2 regions of the Mesorhizobium sp. CA13 genome follow, and region 2 is predicted to be linked to the other one. Evidence: predicted binding sites of a transcription regulator. Region 2 holds the regulator's gene; the other holds the start of a gene.

Region 1 (9,141 bases), on a different contig from region 2:
GGTGGAAAAATATATCGACAAACCGCGCCACATCGAGGTGCAGGTTTTCGGCGACAATTTCGGCAATGCCGTCCATCTGTTCGAACGCGACTGCTCGGCGCAGCGACGCCATCAGAAGGTTATCGAGGAAGCCCCCGCCCCTGGCATGACGGAAGCGTTGCGCAAGGCGATGACCGAGGCGGCGGTGAAAGCCGCCAAGGCGATCAGCTACTGCGGCGCCGGCACCATCGAATTCATCGTCGATGCCTCGCAAGGCCTGAAGCCTGACCGCTTCTGGTTCATGGAGATGAACACGAGGCTGCAGGTCGAGCACCCGGTCACCGAGATGGTCACTGGCACCGATCTGGTGGAGTGGCAGTTGCGCGTCGCATCCGGCGAGAAGCTGCCGAAAACGCAAGGCGAGATAAAGCTTGCCGGTCACGCCTTCGAGGCGCGCCTCTATGCCGAGGATGCCGCAAGGGAGTTTCTGCCTGCGACCGGCACGCTGCATCATCTGAAATTTCCCGACATGGTCCCCCAAGGGGCGGCCATGCGTGTCGAAACCGGCGTGCGGGCCGGCGACGCCATTTCTCCCTATTATGATCCGATGATCGCCAAGCTGGTGGTGCATGGCAGGGACAGGCCGGCTGCGCTGGAGGCACTCGGCGTGGCGCTTACGCGAACCGAGGTCGCCGGTTCGATCGTCAATACCGCCTTCCTCGCCGCACTGGTGACCGATCCGGACTTTTCGGCGGGCGATGTCGATACCGGCCTGATAGGCCGGCATCAGCAGGCGCTGACCGAGATTGCGCCGCCGAGCGGCGAAACGGTCGCGGCCGCGGCCATTGCGGCCTCCGGGGCGGGAGTGCTGGCGCCATCGGACGATCCATGGTCGTCGCTTGCCGGCTACACGCATTTCCATGGCATGGCGCGACGGATCCGGCTGAGGTTTGGCGATGAGGATATTCTGGCAAAGGTTTCGGTAGGGCCAGACCGGCGTTCCCAGGTGTCGCTCCATGCACCCTATGACAGCGCCAATTCGCATGACCTTCGCGCCGTTCCTCGCCTTGCCCGCTGGCCAGGCCACATCACGATATTCGAAGGCGCGATCGGCTATACCTTCGCGGTACCGGACCCGTTGGCCAGAAGCGATGATATGGCGGCGGCGTCAGGCAGCTTGCGCGCGCCGATGCCGGGACTGGTCAAGCTGGTGCGGGCGACAAAGGGCGATACGGTGATGAAGGGGCAACCGTTGCTTATTCTCGAGGCGATGAAGATGGAGCATACCATCGCCGCGCCGCATGATGGCATGATCGCCGAGATCGCCACCGAGGGCGCCCAGGTTACCGAGGGCACCGTGCTGGTGCGGTTCGAGGATATGCAAGGCTGACAGCCTCGCTGCCGGATGCCAAGCATCCCTGTCCTGCCGGACCGAGAGAGGCGCCGTAGAATGTCGACCGCCGTTATATGTCCATGGCAAGACACACATGCAGAAATGAAATGGCCGGGACGAGCCCGGCCATCATCGATATAGGCAGCGATTACGGCTGGATCGGCGCGTACTTGCCGTCGTGCCACTGGTTGATGTCGTAGCTGGCGTTCTTGAGGTCGCCCTTTTCGTCGAAGGTGACATTGCCGACGACCGTGCTGATCGGCTGCCCGTTCTTCAGCGCCTCGGCGACCTTGGCCGGATCATCGCTGCCGGCACGCTTGATGCCTTCCGCAAAGGCCTGGATCGTGGCGTAAGAGAACAGCGTGAAGCCTTCCGGCACGAAGCCGCCGGCTTTGATCTTTTCGACGGCTGCCTTGGCTTCCGGCTTTGCCTGAGGGTCCGACGGGAAGACGAACATGGTGCCTTCGCCGGCCGGGCCGGCAACCTGCCAGAACTCCGGCGAGGCTATCGAATCCGGCATGATCAGCTGGAACTTGATGCCCTGTTCCGCCGACTGGCGCAGGATCAGGCCAGCCTCCGGGTGGTAACCGCCGAAATAGACGACGTCTGCCTTGAGGTCCTTGAGCTTGGTGACGAGCGCCGAATAGTCCTTTTCGCCGGCATTGATGCCTTCATAGTCCACTTCCTTCAGGCCGCCGGCATTCATCGTCGCCTTGACCGCATCGGCAACACCCTGACCGTACGCACTCTTGTCATGCAGGATGACGACGTTCTTGCCGGCATATTTCTTCGCAATCCACGGGCCGATGAAGGCGCCCTGGGCATCGTCACGCGTATAGAGGCGCATGATCGTCGGCCAGCCGGCCTTCGCCGCGGCGTCGGTCAGCACCGGGTTCGAGGAGGCCGGGCTCATCATCAGGGCACCGGCTTCGGCGTAGACGGCGGAAGCCGGAATGCTCGATCCCGAGCAAGCGTGGCCGTCGATGAACTTGACGCCGTTGGCGACGATACGGTTGGCGACCGAAACCGCCTGCTTCGGGTCGCACTGGTCATCCTCGATATCGAGCTTGATCTGGCGACCGTCGACACCGCCGGCGGCATTGATCGCGTCGGCGGCAGCCTGCGCGCCCTGCTTGAACTGATCGCCGATGGTGGCGAGCTGTCCGGTCATCGGACCGACCACCGAAAAGGTGATGTCGTCGGCAAAGGCGACCGGCGTGCTCATCATCAGGCCGAAAATGGCCGCGTTCAAAATACTCAATTTTTTCATTGTGGTATGACTCCTCCACTCACGCGCGGCCGCCCCGGCCACGCTTCTTCCAGAGAGGCCGGACAATTTCATCCTTCGTGTGGCCTGTCTAGGCGCATTGGCGGCGCTCGATTGGGCCTGCGAAGCATCGCTGGAGCAAAAAGGCAAAAGCCGCGCCGGCCTTGTTCCGGCCGGTCGCGGCTTTGCCTGTCGAGCTGTTTCTCAAGCGCCCCCCGCACTCGAACCCAACTCGCCTTCCCTGTCTTCCTGCTGGCCCTGCTCTTTTCCGAAAACCGGATCATGGCCGCCGCGCCGCTGGCCCTGTCGGGCGTGCCGCGTTCTTGGTTTTGTCGCGTGGCCGTCTTACCGCGGCCTTGTCCTTGTCCGGCGGACCGGAAGGCCGCCCTGCCTTATATTCAGTGCATCGTCATCCATTCGCGGGCCTCGCGCAGCGCCTTGGCGATCTCGACCTTCGACATCGCAGCCGACAGTTCCGAGCGCAATTCCGCGGCGCGGGCCGAACCCTTGATCGCGGCGATGTTGAACCATTTGTGGGCGGCCACGACGTCGGTCTCGCAATCGCGGCCCGTCGCATACATCATCCCCAGTTCGAAAAGAATGTCGGCTTGGGCGGTTGCCCCCATGGCGCCGAAGCCTGCTTCAAGCATTTCAAAACGTGCCATTTTTCAATCCCCTGTTCCGGCCCTGTCTGGCTCCCGAGAGCTGCCTCCGTTTGTCTGTCCGGGCCGCTCGTTCGATGCTTTCGAGAATGCCGCGCAGGCTTGAATCCGTCGTTAAATGGCGTGCTTAATTTGAGGAAAACAAAGCTAAAACAATAGGTAAACATGGAAATTCGTTAAGGATACAAAGCCAGCGATTCAGCCCGATTGCGCCAAATTTGACGAGAATTTCCGCGACCGGAATCAACACTCCGCTAACCACGCGAAACAAACACGAGGTTACGTATGCACTCAGTTCCCTGCCGACATTGCTTCTTTTGGCGGTTCTGAAATCGCCGGGGCTTCCGCAGCGGCACCGCTTTTGTTTTGCTGGAAGCTGGATTAGCTTACGTTTGCGTAAGCGGCAGACCGGTGAGGTGGAGCCTTCTGCCCGGTATCCAAGGGAGGAAAGATGTTTCGAAAAGCAAGCCTGGCCCTGGCGGCCACTTTGATCCTGACCGGTGTGGCCTGGGCCGATCCGATCGAGGGAAACTGGAAGACGCAGGCCGGCGATACCGCGGCCATCGGGGGCTCGGGTTCATTTTCCATCACGCTAAAGTCTGGCAAATATGCCGGCAAGACCATCGGTTCGCTCAAGGCGTCCGGCGACAACAAATACACCGGCAGCATAACCGACCCGGCAAACGACAAGACCTACTCCGGCAAGGCGACACTGTCGGGCACCTCGCTGAAAATGAGCGGCTGCGTGCTCGGCGGGCTGATCTGCAAGAGCCAGACCTGGCACAAGCTCTGATCGACCCCATCCTTGCGACATGAAAACGGGGCCGGCAGGCCCCGTTTTCGTTCCATGATCCTGGCATGCCGTGCCGGCGGCCATGCTCCTTATGGCCAGCGCCGCCTCAAAATCCATCAACCAATTTGAACGGCAGATGAACGCCGGCATCAGAGCCGGTTCAGTCGTGCCCGGGCATTCTCCTGCGTGTTGAAGGAGACACGACCAATGCTCGCCCGCCGCTTCACCATCGTCTGCCTGCTGGTGAGCCTGTTTGGAATGTTCTTCGCCATCCTCGTCGCCGAAGCGGGCCGTTCGGCCCGTTCCTGGGACGAGGCCAGTTCCAGAACCTGCCGCCTCGCCTGCCCGACCAGCCTTCGCCCCTAAAGACAGAAACCAAAGACCTGACCAAACCAAGACCTCGAAAGAAAAGCCAAGACCATGAACCGCATCGCCGCCAACCTCTTCAAAACCGTTCGGCTTCTGCCGCGGGCGGCGCTCATCCTGGCGTTCCTTGCCGCACCGGTCCTGGCCGTGCCGATGATGCGTGCCGATGCCGAGCCCACGATCGACGCCCCGGCACTAAAGAAATCCGGCGTCGGTTTCGTACTGCTGGTCAGCCTGCAGCGCGGATAAATTGCGCCTTCGATCGGGACACCCCTCCCAACCGCCTTTCCAAATCTCTATATTGGGCCATGGAAAAGCGAATCTATCCCCAGGCCATCGAATCTGTGGTCATGCCCGAGCCTTTTGGCCGGCAAAGCTTCGACACCGCCGAGAAGGCGGTCGCGGCGCTGCAAGCCCTCTACGACCGCAACACCAAGTTCCTGCGCGACTCCTTCGCGGCGCTTGCCGCCGGCGGGGACAGCAGCAAGCGCTACCGCGCCTTCTACCCGGAGATCGGCGTCACGACGAACTCGTTCACCCAGATCGATTCACGCCAGGCCTATGGCCACATGCCGACGCCGGGGCATTTTTCCACCACCATCACCCAGCCGAGCCTGTTCGAACGCTATCTGGTCGAGCAATTGCGTCTGATCATGCGCAACCACGGGGTCGCGGTCACGGTTTCGGAATCGACAACGCCCATCCCGCTGCATTTCGCCTTTCTCGAAGGCACACATGTCGACGGAACGGCGGCCGAGCGTATCCAGCGGCCGATCCGAGACCTGTTCGACGTGCCGGATCTCGACGGTACAGACGACCAGATCGCCAACGGCACGTTCGAAGTGGCGTTCGGCGAACCAAGGCCGCTGGCGCCGTTCACCGCGCAGCGGATCGATTATTCCCTCCACCGGCTGTCGCACTATACCGCGACCACGCCGCAGCATTTCCAGAATTTCGTGCTGTTCACCAATTACCAGTTCTATATCGACGAGTTCGTGGCGCGCGCCCGCGACCTGATGGAGAATGGCGGCGGCGGATATGCCGAATTCATCGAGCCGGGCAACGTGGTCACCAAAGCCGGGCAGAGCGCGCCGAGCGAAGGGGTGGCGCCGCAGCGCCTGCCACAGATGCCGGCCTACCACCTGAAGAAGCCGAACCATGGCGGCATCACCATGGTCAATATCGGCGTCGGCCCCTCCAACGCCAAGACGATCACCGACCACATCGCGGTGCTGAGGCCGCATGCCTGGGTGATGCTCGGCCACTGCGCGGGCCTGCGCAATACGCAGGCGCTGGGGGACTATGTGCTGGCGCATGCCTATGTGCGCGAGGATCACGTGCTGGACGACGACCTGCCGGTCTGGGTGCCGATCCCGCCGCTGGCCGAAATCCAGGTGGCATTGCAGGAAGCGGTGGCCGAAGTCACCGGCCTATCGGGGTACGATCTCAAGCGCATCATGCGCACCGGCACTGTCGCCACCATCGACAACCGCAACTGGGAACTGCGCGACCAGCGCGGACCGGTGCAGCGGCTTTCGCAGTCGAGGGCGATCGCACTTGATATGGAATCGGCAACGATCGCGGCCAATGGCTTTCGCTTCCGCGTGCCTTACGGCACGCTCTTATGTGTCTCCGACAAGCCGCTGCATGGCGAGCTGAAGCTGCCCGGCATGGCGACCGAGTTCTACAAGCGGCAGGTGGCGCAGCACCTGACTATCGGCATCAGGGCGATGGAAAAGCTTTCGGAAATGCCGATGGAGCGGCTGCATTCGCGCAAGCTCAGAAGTTTTTCGGAAACGGCCTTCCAGTAGCCGATCTGCGCGCTGCCAGAGCCATTCGCCGTCTGGCCGGCGATTCGCTATCTTGCCAGCAATTCGCTATCTTGATTGAGCCGCATTTTTGCCGATAACCGATCGAAGACAATCGCTGGCAACTCATGCAGATCTGATCCGATGAAACGCAGTCGAGACATGGCGGCTTCACTGGTATTCATCGTGATGATGACGCTCTCGGTCGCGCTGGTGGCCGGCTTCTTCGGCGCCTTGCACCCGGCGTTCGATTCATTCTCGCATTTCCGCATCCACCTCGCCGTGCTGATGGCGCTTTGCGCGCTGCCGCTGCTGGCGACATCGTTTCGCCTGCAAGCGGCCGCGGCCCTGGTTTTTGCCGTGGCAGCCCTTGCCACCGCTTCGACCGCCTTGCCCCGGCCATGGCCGGTTCAGGCGGTCGCCAAATCCACCGACCAGGTAGTCTACAGCCTGCTGCAGATGAATCTGCGCTACGATAACCCGACGCCGAAGAAAGTGCTGTCACTGATCGGCCGGACCAATCCCGACGTCATCACCCTGGACGAGGTGTCGGCGATGTGGGCGACGGAGCTTGGCTATATCGCCAGCGCCTATCCATACCGGATCCTCTGTCCCTATCCCAACGGCGTTTTCGGCGTCGCGCTGCTCTCGCGGCGACCCTTTGTCGCCGGCACCGCGCCACATTGCGAGCGCCGGGGTGCAATGGCCATTGCGACCATCGATTTCGGCGGCAGAAGCGCCGACGTCGCCGCCATCCATCTCAGCTGGCCGTGGCCGCGGGAACAGTTTTGGCAGATCGGCGAACTCTCGGAGCAGCTTTCATCGCTCGGCCAAACCGCCATCATGGCCGGCGATTGCAACGCGGTGCCATGGAGCGCCGCGGTGCGGCGCGTCGCCGCTCTCGGCGGACTGACCGTCATGCCGTCGGCCGGGTCGACCTGGATTCACCGGAAGCTGCCCGACTTCCTGCGCCGCTATGCAGGCCTCCCGATCGACCAGGCGTTCAGCAAGGGCGGCGTGACCATTCTGTCGTCAACGCGCCTGGAAGACACCGGCTCCGACCATCTTCCCGTACTCGTGGAGTTCTCGCTTCGCCCCGACGACAGGCAGCCCCATGACGAGCATGAGAGCGCGCTCGCGGCGAGCGACCTTCAAAACAATCCGCGCGGTTGATGCTTCGGCATTCTCAGGGCCTGGTCAACGCTTCGACAAGGTGCTCGACAGGCCCGCCGCCGCGATGCTCGCGCGCATCGAAAGCGTTCTGCCTGCCTTCATATTCGACATAGATGGCCTTGATCCGGCGCCGCGCCTCGAGGTGCGTGCCGGTGCAGAACCAGTTGTCCGGGCGCCGCAGGCCGGCAAGCGCGGTCTCGGTGGCCCGCATCATCCGCCTCGCGATACCGCCATGCGTCTGCTCGTGCTTGCGAACGCCGACCATGAAACGGTCCCAACGCTTGCGCAGGACCGGGCTTGCAGACGAGAGCCGCGGGAAAGTGTAGGTCAGGTTGAGCGTCCCGTTGGCCTGCCGCAGATGGCAGGCTCCATCCTGCCGGACGATATCGAGATCCCAATGCACGGCGTAACCGGTTTCGGCGATGGCGCGCGTCATATAGCCGTGCTTGGGCCCCAGCCGGTCCATCGCCTCGACAAGGGCGGCTCCGGTGTTTCCAGCGACATCATAGGTGCGGATGTGAACGGTGAGCTTTGTGCCCGCCGATGCGGCTGATGCGCAAAGCAGCATGAAGGCCATGGCGAGCATCGTCGGGCTGGTCAGGCGCATGTCCGCCTCCTTTGTCGGATCCGAGCAGACCACACTCGGCGGGAGGCTTCAACGGGCTTGATCGAGGCAGGCGGTCGACGGCGACAGACAAGTCCGCCGCCGCTCGCATGTTCTTCGTGACAGCTTAGCCGGCACGCTCACATGTTCTGATAGACCGGGCCTTCGCCGCCTTGCGGCGGCACCCAGTCGATATTCTGGTTCGGATCCTTGATGTCGCAGGTCTTGCAGTGGACGCAGTTCTGCGCGTTGATGACGAAGCGCACGTCCTTTGCCGCCGGATCGGCAGCGGCATTGCCGTCCTTGTCGACCCATTCGTAGACGCCTGCCGGGCAGTAGCGCGTCGAAGGTCCGGCAAAGACGTCATGCTCGGAACGCTTCTGCAGCTCCATGTCCGCCACCAGCAGATGCACCGGCTCGTTTTCCTCGTGGTTGGTGTTGGACAGGAACACCGAGGACAAGCGGTCGAAGGTCAGCAGGCCATCGGCCTTGGGATAGTCTATCTTCTTGTGCTTCGCGGCAGGCTCTAGCGTGGCGTAGTCGGCCTTGCCGTGCTTCAGCGTGCCGAAGGGCGAGAAGCCGAACAAAGTGTTCAGCCACATGTCCAGCCCGCCAATGGCAACGCCGGCGATGGTGCCGAAGCGCGACCACAGCGGCTTGACGTTGCGCACCTTCTTCAGATCCTTGCCGATGTCTGTCGCCCGCCAGGCCGCTTCGTAAGCGGAGAGCTCGTCATTGGCGCGGCCGGCCGCGATGGCCTCGGCGACATGCTCGGCCGCCAGCATTCCCGACAGCACGGCATTGTGCGAGCCCTTGATGCGCGGGACGTTTACGAGGCCGGCGGCGCAGCCCATCAACGCGCCACCCGGGAAGCACAGTTTCGGCACCGACTGCCAGCCGCCTTCGGTAATCGCGCGCGCGCCATAGCCCAACCGCCTGGCGCCCTCGAAAGTACCGCTGATCGCCGGGTGGGTCTTGAAGCGCTGGAACTCCTCGAACGGCGACAGCCAGGGGTTCTTGTAATTGAGGTGGACGACGAAGCCTACCGCCACCTGATTGTCGTCCAGATGATAGAGGAAAGAGCCCCCGCCGGTCT
Region 2 (9,141 bases):
GGTCGTCGCCGCGGATGATGTGGGTGACGCCCATGTCGTGGTCGTCGACGACGACGGCATGCATGTAGGTCGGATTGCCGTCCGAGCGCAGGATGATGAAGTCGTCCAGATCCTTGTTGGGAAAGCGCACGTCGCCCTGGACACGGTCATGCACCACCGTCTCGCCCTTGGTCGGCGCCTTGATGCGGATCGCGCCCTTGACGCCGGGAGGCGCCTGCGAAGGGTCGCGGTCACGCCAGCTTCCGTCATAGCGCGGCGGCAGGCCCTTGGCCCGCGCCGCCTCGCGCATTGCCTCAAGCTCAGCGGGGGTCTCGTAGCTGTAGTAAGCCTTGCCCATGCGCACCAGCTCCTCGGCCACCTCGCGATGGCGCGGCGCGCGCTCGAACTGCGACACCGCCCCGCCATCCCAGGAGAGGCCGAGCCAGGTCAGCCCATCGAGAATGGCGGCCGTCGCCGCATCGGTGGAGCGCTCGCGGTCGGTGTCCTCGATGCGCAGCAGCATCGTACCGCCGGTGTGCCTGGCATAGAGCCAGTTGAACAGCGCCGTACGCGCGCCGCCAATGTGCAGATAGCCGGTGGGCGAGGGGGCAAAACGGGTGACAACCTTGTCGGACATACAACTCTCGGGAAACGTCTGGAGCGGGGTGCGGATCACGCGCACTTTCGCGCGCCGCGCGTTCATGTAGCATAGGGTGTCGAGGGCGCAAGGGGCAGACCCGATGGCTGGAGCGGGCCGGGCCGCGGAGGAAGGCGACGACGTCGTTGCTGGCGTCAGCGAACGCTCGCTTTTTGCCATGCCCGCGCCGGTCTCATTGCCGCTGGCGCCGCCGCCCTTGCAGCAGCCGGGCAAGTCGCTGCCGCCGGATGTTTCCGCGCCGCCTGGCGTCCCCGCTGTCCGCGCGGCCTCGCGCCTGCGCCGGGAGTTCGGTCGTGCTTCATGGCCTCGCCTGCGCAACGGAGTGGCCAGAGCCGCCGAGCTCGAACTCGATCGGGGCGTAGCCTTCCTGCTGATACCGGTGTTCCTGGCATGCGGATCGGTGGCCTATTTTTCGCTGGCGGCGGAGCCGGGCTTTGCCAAGCCTCTCGCGATCGCGATCCTGATGGCGCTGTGCGCGCTCGTTTCGCGCTCATGGTCGAAAACCCATCTGTGCTTCATGGCGGCGCTGTTGTGCGCGCTCGGCATGCTCGCCGGCAAAGTCGAGACCTGGCGGGCGGGAACGCGGATGCTGGGCTCGGAAATCTCCACGCAAATCACCGGCCGCGTCGTTTCAGTCGACCAGATGGAGACCGGCCGCATCCGGCTGACCATCGACGTGACATCGACCGCACGGCCGAAACTACGCTACGCGCCGGAGCGCGTCCGCCTTTCGGCGCGCAAGGTACCGGCTGAGGTGACGGCCGGCTCGCTCGTGACCGGCTATGCCAAGCTGTTGCCGCCGACCGGGCCGGTGCGGCCGGACAGCTACGACTTTTCCTTCGACAGCTACTTCGCCGGCATCGGTGCCAGCGGGTTCTTTCTCGGCAATCCCAAGATCGTCTCGGCCGATGACAGGCCGCTGTGGGCCGCTCTTTCAGCCGCCATCGAGAGTGCTCGTGAAAGCATTGCCGACCATATCAGGGACAGCATCGGCGGCGCCGAGGGCGAGATCGCCGCGGCGCTGATCGTGGGCGTGCGCGCCGGGATTCCCGACGAAATCAACGAAGCGATGCGACGCACCGGCATCTACCACATCATCTCAATTTCCGGGCTGCACATGGCGCTGGTCGCCGGCACCGTCATGGGGCTGCTGCGTGGTGGCTTCGCGCTGTTCCCGAACTTTTCCTCCCGCCGGCCGGTCAAGAAATACGCGGCCGCGGCGGCACTTTTCTCGATCGCCGCCTATCTCGTCATTTCGGGCGTCGTCGTTGCCGCCGAACGCAGCTTCATCATGCTGGCGGTGATGCTGATCGCCGTCCTGTTCGATCGGGCGGCACTCACCATGCGCAATCTGGCTATTTCGGCGATCGCCGTCATCGTAGTGTCGCCGCACGAGGTGGTAGGGCCGAGCTTCCAAATGTCGTTCGCCGCCACCGCGGCCCTGGTCGGCGCCTATGCCGGCTGGTCGGATCGCAAAGCCGACAAAGCGCGGACCCCGCCGCCGCAACGGACCTGGCCCGGCTTCCTGACGCGAAAATTGCTGCTGGCGACAGGTGGGCTGGCGATGACCTCGATCATCGCGGGAAGCGCCACGGCGCTTTTCGCCATCTGGCATTTCCAGCGCGTGTCGCCACTCAGCCTGTTCGCCAATCTTGCAGTCATGCCGATCGTTTCCGTCGTGATGTTCCTTGCGGTTGCCAGTGCGCTGCTGATGCCGTTCGGGTTCGATGGACCATCGCTTTATCTGATGGGCAAGGGACTGACCGCGATGATCGCCATATCCGGATGGATCTCGCAACGCTCGCCGGTCGACGCGGTCGGGTTGATTTCGCAGCAATCCGTTCTTCTGGTCGCGATCGCCCTGGTCATCGCGACGATGGCCACGACATGGCTGCGGCTGGCGGCACTTCCCTTCGCGCTCGCCGGCCTGTTGACCGTCGCGGATACGCGCACGCCGGACGTGCTGATTTCGGAGGATGCCCGCCTGGTGGCGCTGCCGATCGGCGGCGGCGAGCTCGCGATCAACCGGGCGCGCCCGAACGAATTCACGGTCGACAACTGGAAACGCGCGCTGAAATCCGAAACCATCGTTGGGCCGGAGCTGTTCGACAGCGGCGACCGACAGTTCGACATCTTCGATCCCGCGCAACTTCCCGCCGGAGCGCCTTTCTATTGCTTCACCGGCCTGTGCATGGCCCGGCATCCCTCCGGGGCGATCATCGCGCAGGTGGAGGATCGCAAGGATGCCTGGAGGGCCTGCGCCTATGCGGATCTGATAGTCATCGACGATCCCGGGGGCTACGACCCCTGCCACAATCCGCTGGTCCTCGTCATCACCAAGCGGCAGCTCGCTCGGAACGGAAGTGCCGCCGTCTTCTTCGACCAGCAATCGGCGACGGAACCGGCCCAGGTCAGCTTTGCCGTCGACAGGCCATATCGGCCCTGGCACGAACAGCGAAAATTCTCGCGCGAGGCACGGGGACTGCCTCCCTACCGCAAACCCGAAAAGCCCAACGCCGAACCCGCTCAGTAGCGCCTGATCAGTCCGACCAGCTTGCCTTGCACCTTGACCCTGTCCGGTCCGAAAATACGTGTTTCATAAGCCGGATTGGCGGCCTCGAGCGCAATCGAGGCGCCCTTGCGACGGAAGCGCTTCAGCGTCGCTTCCTCCTCGTCGACCAGGGCCACGACAATCTCGCCGGGACTTGCGGTGTCGGCGTTGCGGATGATGACCGTATCGCCGTCGAAGATGCCGGCCTCGATCATCGAATCGCCCTTGACCTCCAGCGCATAATGCTCGCCGCCCATGATCATGTCCGGCGGCACCGAGATGGAATGCGTCTGATGCTGGATAGCGTCGATCGGCACGCCGGCCGCGATACGGCCCATGACCGGGATCGAAACCGCTGAAACCACGTCGTCGTCATTGCCAGCGGCGGGCAGGCGCGAGGGCGCCGCCGGCTTGATCTGCCTGTTAAGGCCGCCCTGTCCGAGGCTGCCCTGGATGACGCTCGGGGAGAACTTCTTTGCCGCGTTAAGACCCGGCGCGATCGAATCCGGCAGGCGCAGCACCTCCAGCGCGCGGGCCCGGTTCGGCAGGCGGCGAATGAAGCCGCGCTCCTCCAACGCCGTGATCAGCCGATGAATTCCCGACTTAGAGGCGAGGTCCAGCGCTTCCTTCATCTCGTCGAAGGACGGCGGAATGCCGCTTTCCTTCAGCCGTTCATGGATGAACATCAAGAGTTCATGTTGCTTGCGCGTGAGCATGGCGGCCCCCAAAGGCATTGCACGAAGGGTCTGGAATCAGAATCAGAAAACAAACCCAGAACAAACACTATCTGTTCCAGTTGTGTTCCGCAACCATTTAAAGTTTAATGAATTCGTTAAGGCGGCGGAAACGAAAGGCCCTCCCGCAGCCAGCATCCTGCCAGCGCCGTCTGTCGTCAATGCGCTCTCAGCCTCTTTGAAACTATTTTGGTTAATGGCCTGTGGCCCGGCCGATCTCCACTGTTGGTACAAGCCTGCAAACTGTGTGACCGGCAGGTGCCGGCTGCCTTTTGGGGCGGATCAAAATCTCCGCGGCTCGTGAACGAAACGAAACCAAAATGCCAACTTCCTGCCGGAAAGCGGCCAGGCATCACCGAATGCGACGGGCTGCGTTCGTTCGCTCCTTGCTTCCGGCTCGCTTGACTAAACCGTATAACAATGTACGGTTTTCGAAGAGGGACACCAATGACCACGCCGAAGCAGGCCGCGCGACGTGAACGGATAGAGGAGGCCGCCTATGCGGTGCTCCGGGAAACCGGCTACAAAAGCGCCTCCCTGCTTGCCATCGCCAAGCGGGCATCGGCCTCGAACGAAACCCTCTACAACTGGTACGGCAACAAGCAGGTCCTGTTTCGATCCCTGATCGAAGCCAATGCGGGAGAAGCAAGGAAGCTGCTGGAGGACGCCCTTCGCCAGGCGCGCGATCCGCTCGAAACCCTGAACTTGCTCGGGCCAGTCCTGCTGACCCTTGTGACGGGCGACAAGGCGGTGGCGCTCAATCGCGCCGCAGCCGGCGACGTCAACGATACAGGCACGCTTGGCCAGTCGATCGCGCAATTCGGCCGCAATACCATAATGCCGCTTGTTGGCGACCTGCTTCGAACCGCAAGTCGGGCCGGCCTGATCGCCTGTGACGATCCTGCCGAAGCCGCCGACATCTACGTCCGGCTTTTGATCGGCGATCTCCAGGTTCGCCGGATCGTCGGGGTGCTCGAGGAGTTGCCTCGGCCGGAAATCGAGCAAAGATCGAACCGGGCGTTCACCCTGTTTTTGCGCCTCTATGCGGCCAGCCCTTGCCCCGGCGGCAAAACGGCCGGCCCGTTTCCGGGGCGCTCTTCTCACCGAGGAACATCGTGACCATGAGCAAAATTCCCGATCTCGCAGCGATCGAGGCAATGGACACCGCGGATCCGCTGCGTGCCATGCGTGACCGCTTCACCTTGCCTCAAGGGGTGATCTATCTCGACGGCAATTCGCTCGGCGCCGCTTCGCCCGCCGTGTTCGGCGAGCTGCAGAAGGCCGCCACGCAGGAGTGGGCGCAGGATCTCATCCGCGCCTGGAACACCGCCGGCTGGTTCGACATGCCGGTCGAACTCGGCGACCAGCTCGGGCGCCTGATCGGGGCCGCCGCCGGCCAGACGGTGGTCTGCGATACCACCTCGATCAACATCTACAAGGTGCTGCATGCGGCACTCGGGATGCGGCTGGACAGGTCGGTCATCGTCGCCGAGGGGGACAGCTTTCCGACCGATCTCTATATGGCCGAAGGCGTTGCCTCGACGCGGCCGAGCACGATGCTGCGTCTTGAGGGTGTCAATGCGCCGACCATAGAAGAACTGATCGATGAGCGCGTTGCGGTCATCCTGGTCAACCACGTCAACTACAAATCCGGGCAGCTGCGCGACATGGCCGCGCTGACGCGCAGGGCGCATGATGCCGGCGCGCTGATCGTCTGGGATCTCTGCCATACCGCCGGCGCCCTGCCGGTCGAGCTCGACCGTTCGAACGCAGATTTCGCCGTCGGCTGCACCTACAAATATCTCAATGGCGGCCCGGGTGCCCCGGCCTTCATCTACGCGGCCGAGCGCCACCATGGCGATGTCCGCCAGCCGCTCAGCGGCTGGTGGGGCCATGCGCGGCCTTTCGCCTTCGAACAGGGTTTTGCTGCCGGCACAGGTATCCACCGGTTTCTCTGCGGCACGCAGCCTGTGCTGTCGATGCGCGCGCTCAAAGGGGCGCTCGATGTCTGGAACGACGTCGACATGGCAGAAGTGCGCAGGAAAAGCATCGCATTGACCGATCTGTTCATCCAGCTCGTCGAGGCAAAATGCGGCGTCTACGGCCTCGAACTCGAAAGCCCGCGCGACGGCAATGAGCGCGGCAGCCAGGTGTCGTTCCTCCACCCGCATGGCTATCAGGTGATGCGGGCCCTGATCGAGCGCGGCGTGATCGGCGATTTCCGCGCGCCATCCACGATTCGCTTCGGCTTCACGCCGCTTTATGTCGGCTATGTCGATGTCTGGCAGGCGGTCGAGGTGCTGGAAGACATTTTGCGCACGGACGCCTGGCAGGAGGCGCGTTTCGCCGTCAAGGCGGCGGTGACTTAAGAGCCTGTCGCTCAGAAAAGCGCAGCGGTTTCGAGATAACGATATGCACTCAAAGCTGCGTCAGAGCCGGGTGCGGACCTTCCACAGCTCCGGGAACAACTCGACCTCCAGCATCTTCTTCAGATAGGACGCGCCCGATGTGCCGCCGGTGCCGCGCTTCATGCCGATGATGCGCTCGACCGTGGTGACGTGGTTGAAGCGCCATCGGCGGAAATAATCCTCGAAGTCGACCAACTTCTCGGCGAGTTCGTAGAACATCCAGTAGCGCTGCGGGTCGCGATAGATGGTCTGCCAGGCGACCAGGACCTCTTCGTTCTCGGTCCGCGTTTCGCGCCAGTCCGTTCGCCTTGCGTCGGCGCCGATGTCGAAGCCGTTGCGGGCGAGCAGCAGCAGCGCCTCGTCGTAGAGCGACGGCTGCGCCAGGATCGCCTCCAGTTTCTCGCTGAGGTCCGGCCGATGCTTGTGCGGCCCGAGCATTGCGAGGTTGCGGTTGCCGGCCATGAATTCGATGGCGCGGTATTGCCAGGACTGGAAGCCCGAGGACTGGCCGAGCGCATCGCGGAATTCGGTGTATTCACTGGGCGTCATCGTGCGCAGCACGTCCCAGGCATTGTTGAGCTGCTCGAAGATGCGCGCGACGCGCGAAAGCATCTTGAAGCTCGGTTCGAGACGGTCGGCGCGGATGGAGCGGATTGCGGCGCCGATTTCGTGCAGCGCGAGCTTCATCCAGAGTTCCGATGTCTGGTGCTGGATGATGAACAGCATCTCGTCATGGGCTGACGAAAGCGGCTGCTGCGCCTCGAGCACCTTTTCCAGATGCAGATAGTCGCCGTAGGACATGCGCTCCTTGAACGACATTTCCGCGCCCTCGGTGGAAGGGTCGTAGGGCTTGCTCAATTGATCTTCTCCGCGCGCAGCCGGAAGCGCTGGATCTTGCCGGTCTGCGTCTTGGGCAAAGCGGCGATGAATTTTACCGAGCGCGGGTATTTGTAGGGCGCGATCGTCGCCTTGACATGGTCCTGCAGGCGCTTGACGGTCATTGCGTCCGGCGCCACGCCTTGTACGAGCACCACATGCGCCTCGACGATCTGGCCGCGCTCTGCATCCTCGGCTCCGACCACCGCGCATTCGGCGACATCGGCATGCGCTAGCAGCGCCGCTTCGACCTCGGGGCCGGCGATGTTGTAGCCGGCACTGACGATCATGTCGTCGGAGCGCGCGGCGAAGTGGAAGAAACCGTCCTCGTCCTGCCAGAACGTGTCGCCTGTGAGGTTCCACCCGTCGCGGACATAGTCGCTCTGCCTGGCATCGGCCATGTAGCGGCAGCCGGTCGGTCCCCGCACCGCGAGCCTGCCTGCGGTGCCGCGCGGCACTTCACGCATTTCCTCGTCGACGATGCGCGCCTGATAGCCGCCAACGGCCTTGCCGGTGGAAGCGGGCTTCATGTCGTCAAAGCGGTTGGAGATGAAAATATGCAGCATTTCCGTGGCGCCGATGCCGTCGAGGATCGGCTTGCCGGTCTTCTCAGTCCATTCCTCGAAGACCGGCGCGGGCAAGGTCTCGCCGGCTGAAACCGCGACCCGCAGCGACGATAAATCGGCCCCTTCGTCCATGGCCTTGAGCATTGCGCGATAGGCGGTGGGCGCGGTGAAGGAGATTGTCGCTTTGTAGCTTTCGATGATGTGGACCATGTTGGGCGGCGTGGCCTGTTCCAGCAGCGTCGCCGCGGCGCCGAAACGCAGCGGGAAGATGGCGAGCCCGCCAAGGCCGAAGGTGAAGGCCAGCGGCGGCGAGCCAACGAAGATGTCGTCCGGCGTCACCTGCAGGATCTCGCGGGCGTAGGCGTCGGCGATGATCAGGAGGTCGCGGTGAAAATGCATCGTCGCCTTCGGCACGCCCGTCGTGCCCGAGGTGAAGCCGAGCAGGGCGACGTCGTCGCGCCCGGTCTGCACCGCGGCAAATGTCACGGGTTTGTCGAGGGCTGCGCGATCGAGTTCGGCATCGTGGTTGGCAGTACCGTCGAAACCGATGACCTGCTTGAGGAACGCGCTGTCCTTGGCGCAGGCGGTCATCTCGTCCATCAGCCTGGTGTCGCACAGCGCTGTGGTGATTTCGGCCTTGTCGACGATCTTGGCCAGTTCGCCGGCGCGCAGCATCGGCATGGTGTTGACCACGACGGCGCCGACCTTGGTGGCGGCCAGCCAGCAGGCCACCATTGCGGGGTTGTTGGCCGAACGGATCAGCACCCGGTTGCCTGGCTTGACGCCGTAATTCTCGACCAGCGCATGCGCCAGCCTGTTCGTCCAGTCGGACAATTCCTTGTAGGTGCGGCGGCGGCCATTGCCGATCAGCGCGGTACGGTCGCCGAGGCCTTTCTCGACCAGCCTGTCGGTCAGTTCGACGCCGGCATTGAGCCGCTCGGGATAGTCGAAGCCGTCGAGCAGGAAGTCCGGCCACTGGTCGGGCGGCGGCAGGTTATCGCGCGTGAAGGTATCGATATGCGCTGATGGCCCAAGCATTTTCGGCTGCCCCTGTCTGCCTCACGCCCATCGCTGAACAAGGCACAGGATCGCACCAGTCGAAATTTGTTTCAAGCCTAAAATGTTTTGCTCCGGGAGCATTGACGTTGCCGCTGTCGATGGCCATTGCTAGCGCTGAAACGATGCCGTCCGGGGGAGGGTGCCGATGCTCGAACATCGCATTGCCGATTGGGACAATGCCTACGCCAATGGCGCCAACATCGCCGGCAGCGATCGCTGGCCGGCTGCATGGGTCGAACCAGCGCAGGCATTTCGCGATGCGCTTGCGGCAAAGGGCAGGGCTCAGCTCGATATCGCCTATGGCGACAGG

Evidence for each region. The regulator LexA, encoded in region 2, represses DNA repair genes until DNA is damaged. The targets are predictions, from matches to a motif close to TGTTCNNNNTGTGTTCNG.
Region 1: LB566_RS02750 (sel1 repeat family protein) is a predicted target of LexA. The motif match lies at 3,439-3,456, and genes of this name have one in related genera.

The regions. Positions count from the first base shown of each region.
Region 1 is NZ_JAIUHS010000001.1:529,554-538,694, forward strand. Features, by position in the region: gene LB566_RS02740 (acetyl/propionyl/methylcrotonyl-CoA carboxylase subunit alpha) at 1-1,369, shown strand, start outside; gene LB566_RS02745 (branched-chain amino acid ABC transporter substrate-binding protein) at 1,521-2,642, opposite strand; gene LB566_RS02750 (sel1 repeat family protein) at 3,038-3,304, opposite strand; gene LB566_RS02755 (DUF2147 domain-containing protein) at 3,753-4,094, shown strand; gene LB566_RS02760 (hypothetical protein) at 4,302-4,460, shown strand; gene LB566_RS02765 (hypothetical protein) at 4,515-4,709, shown strand; gene LB566_RS02770 (AMP nucleosidase) at 4,811-6,271, shown strand; gene LB566_RS02775 (endonuclease/exonuclease/phosphatase family protein) at 6,413-7,441, shown strand; gene LB566_RS02780 (DUF922 domain-containing protein) at 7,455-8,048, opposite strand; gene LB566_RS02785 (electron transfer flavoprotein-ubiquinone oxidoreductase) at 8,186-9,141, opposite strand, start outside.
Region 2 is NZ_JAIUHS010000004.1:252,705-261,845, reverse strand. Features, by position in the region: gene gltX (glutamate--tRNA ligase) at 1-616, opposite strand, end outside; gene LB566_RS12690 (ComEC/Rec2 family competence protein) at 720-3,170, shown strand; gene lexA (transcriptional repressor LexA) at 3,164-3,904, opposite strand; gene LB566_RS12680 (TetR/AcrR family transcriptional regulator) at 4,370-5,041, shown strand; gene kynU (kynureninase) at 5,044-6,291, shown strand; gene kynA (tryptophan 2,3-dioxygenase) at 6,352-7,188, opposite strand; gene LB566_RS12665 (AMP-binding protein) at 7,185-8,810, opposite strand; gene LB566_RS12660 (alpha/beta hydrolase) at 8,977-9,141, shown strand, end outside.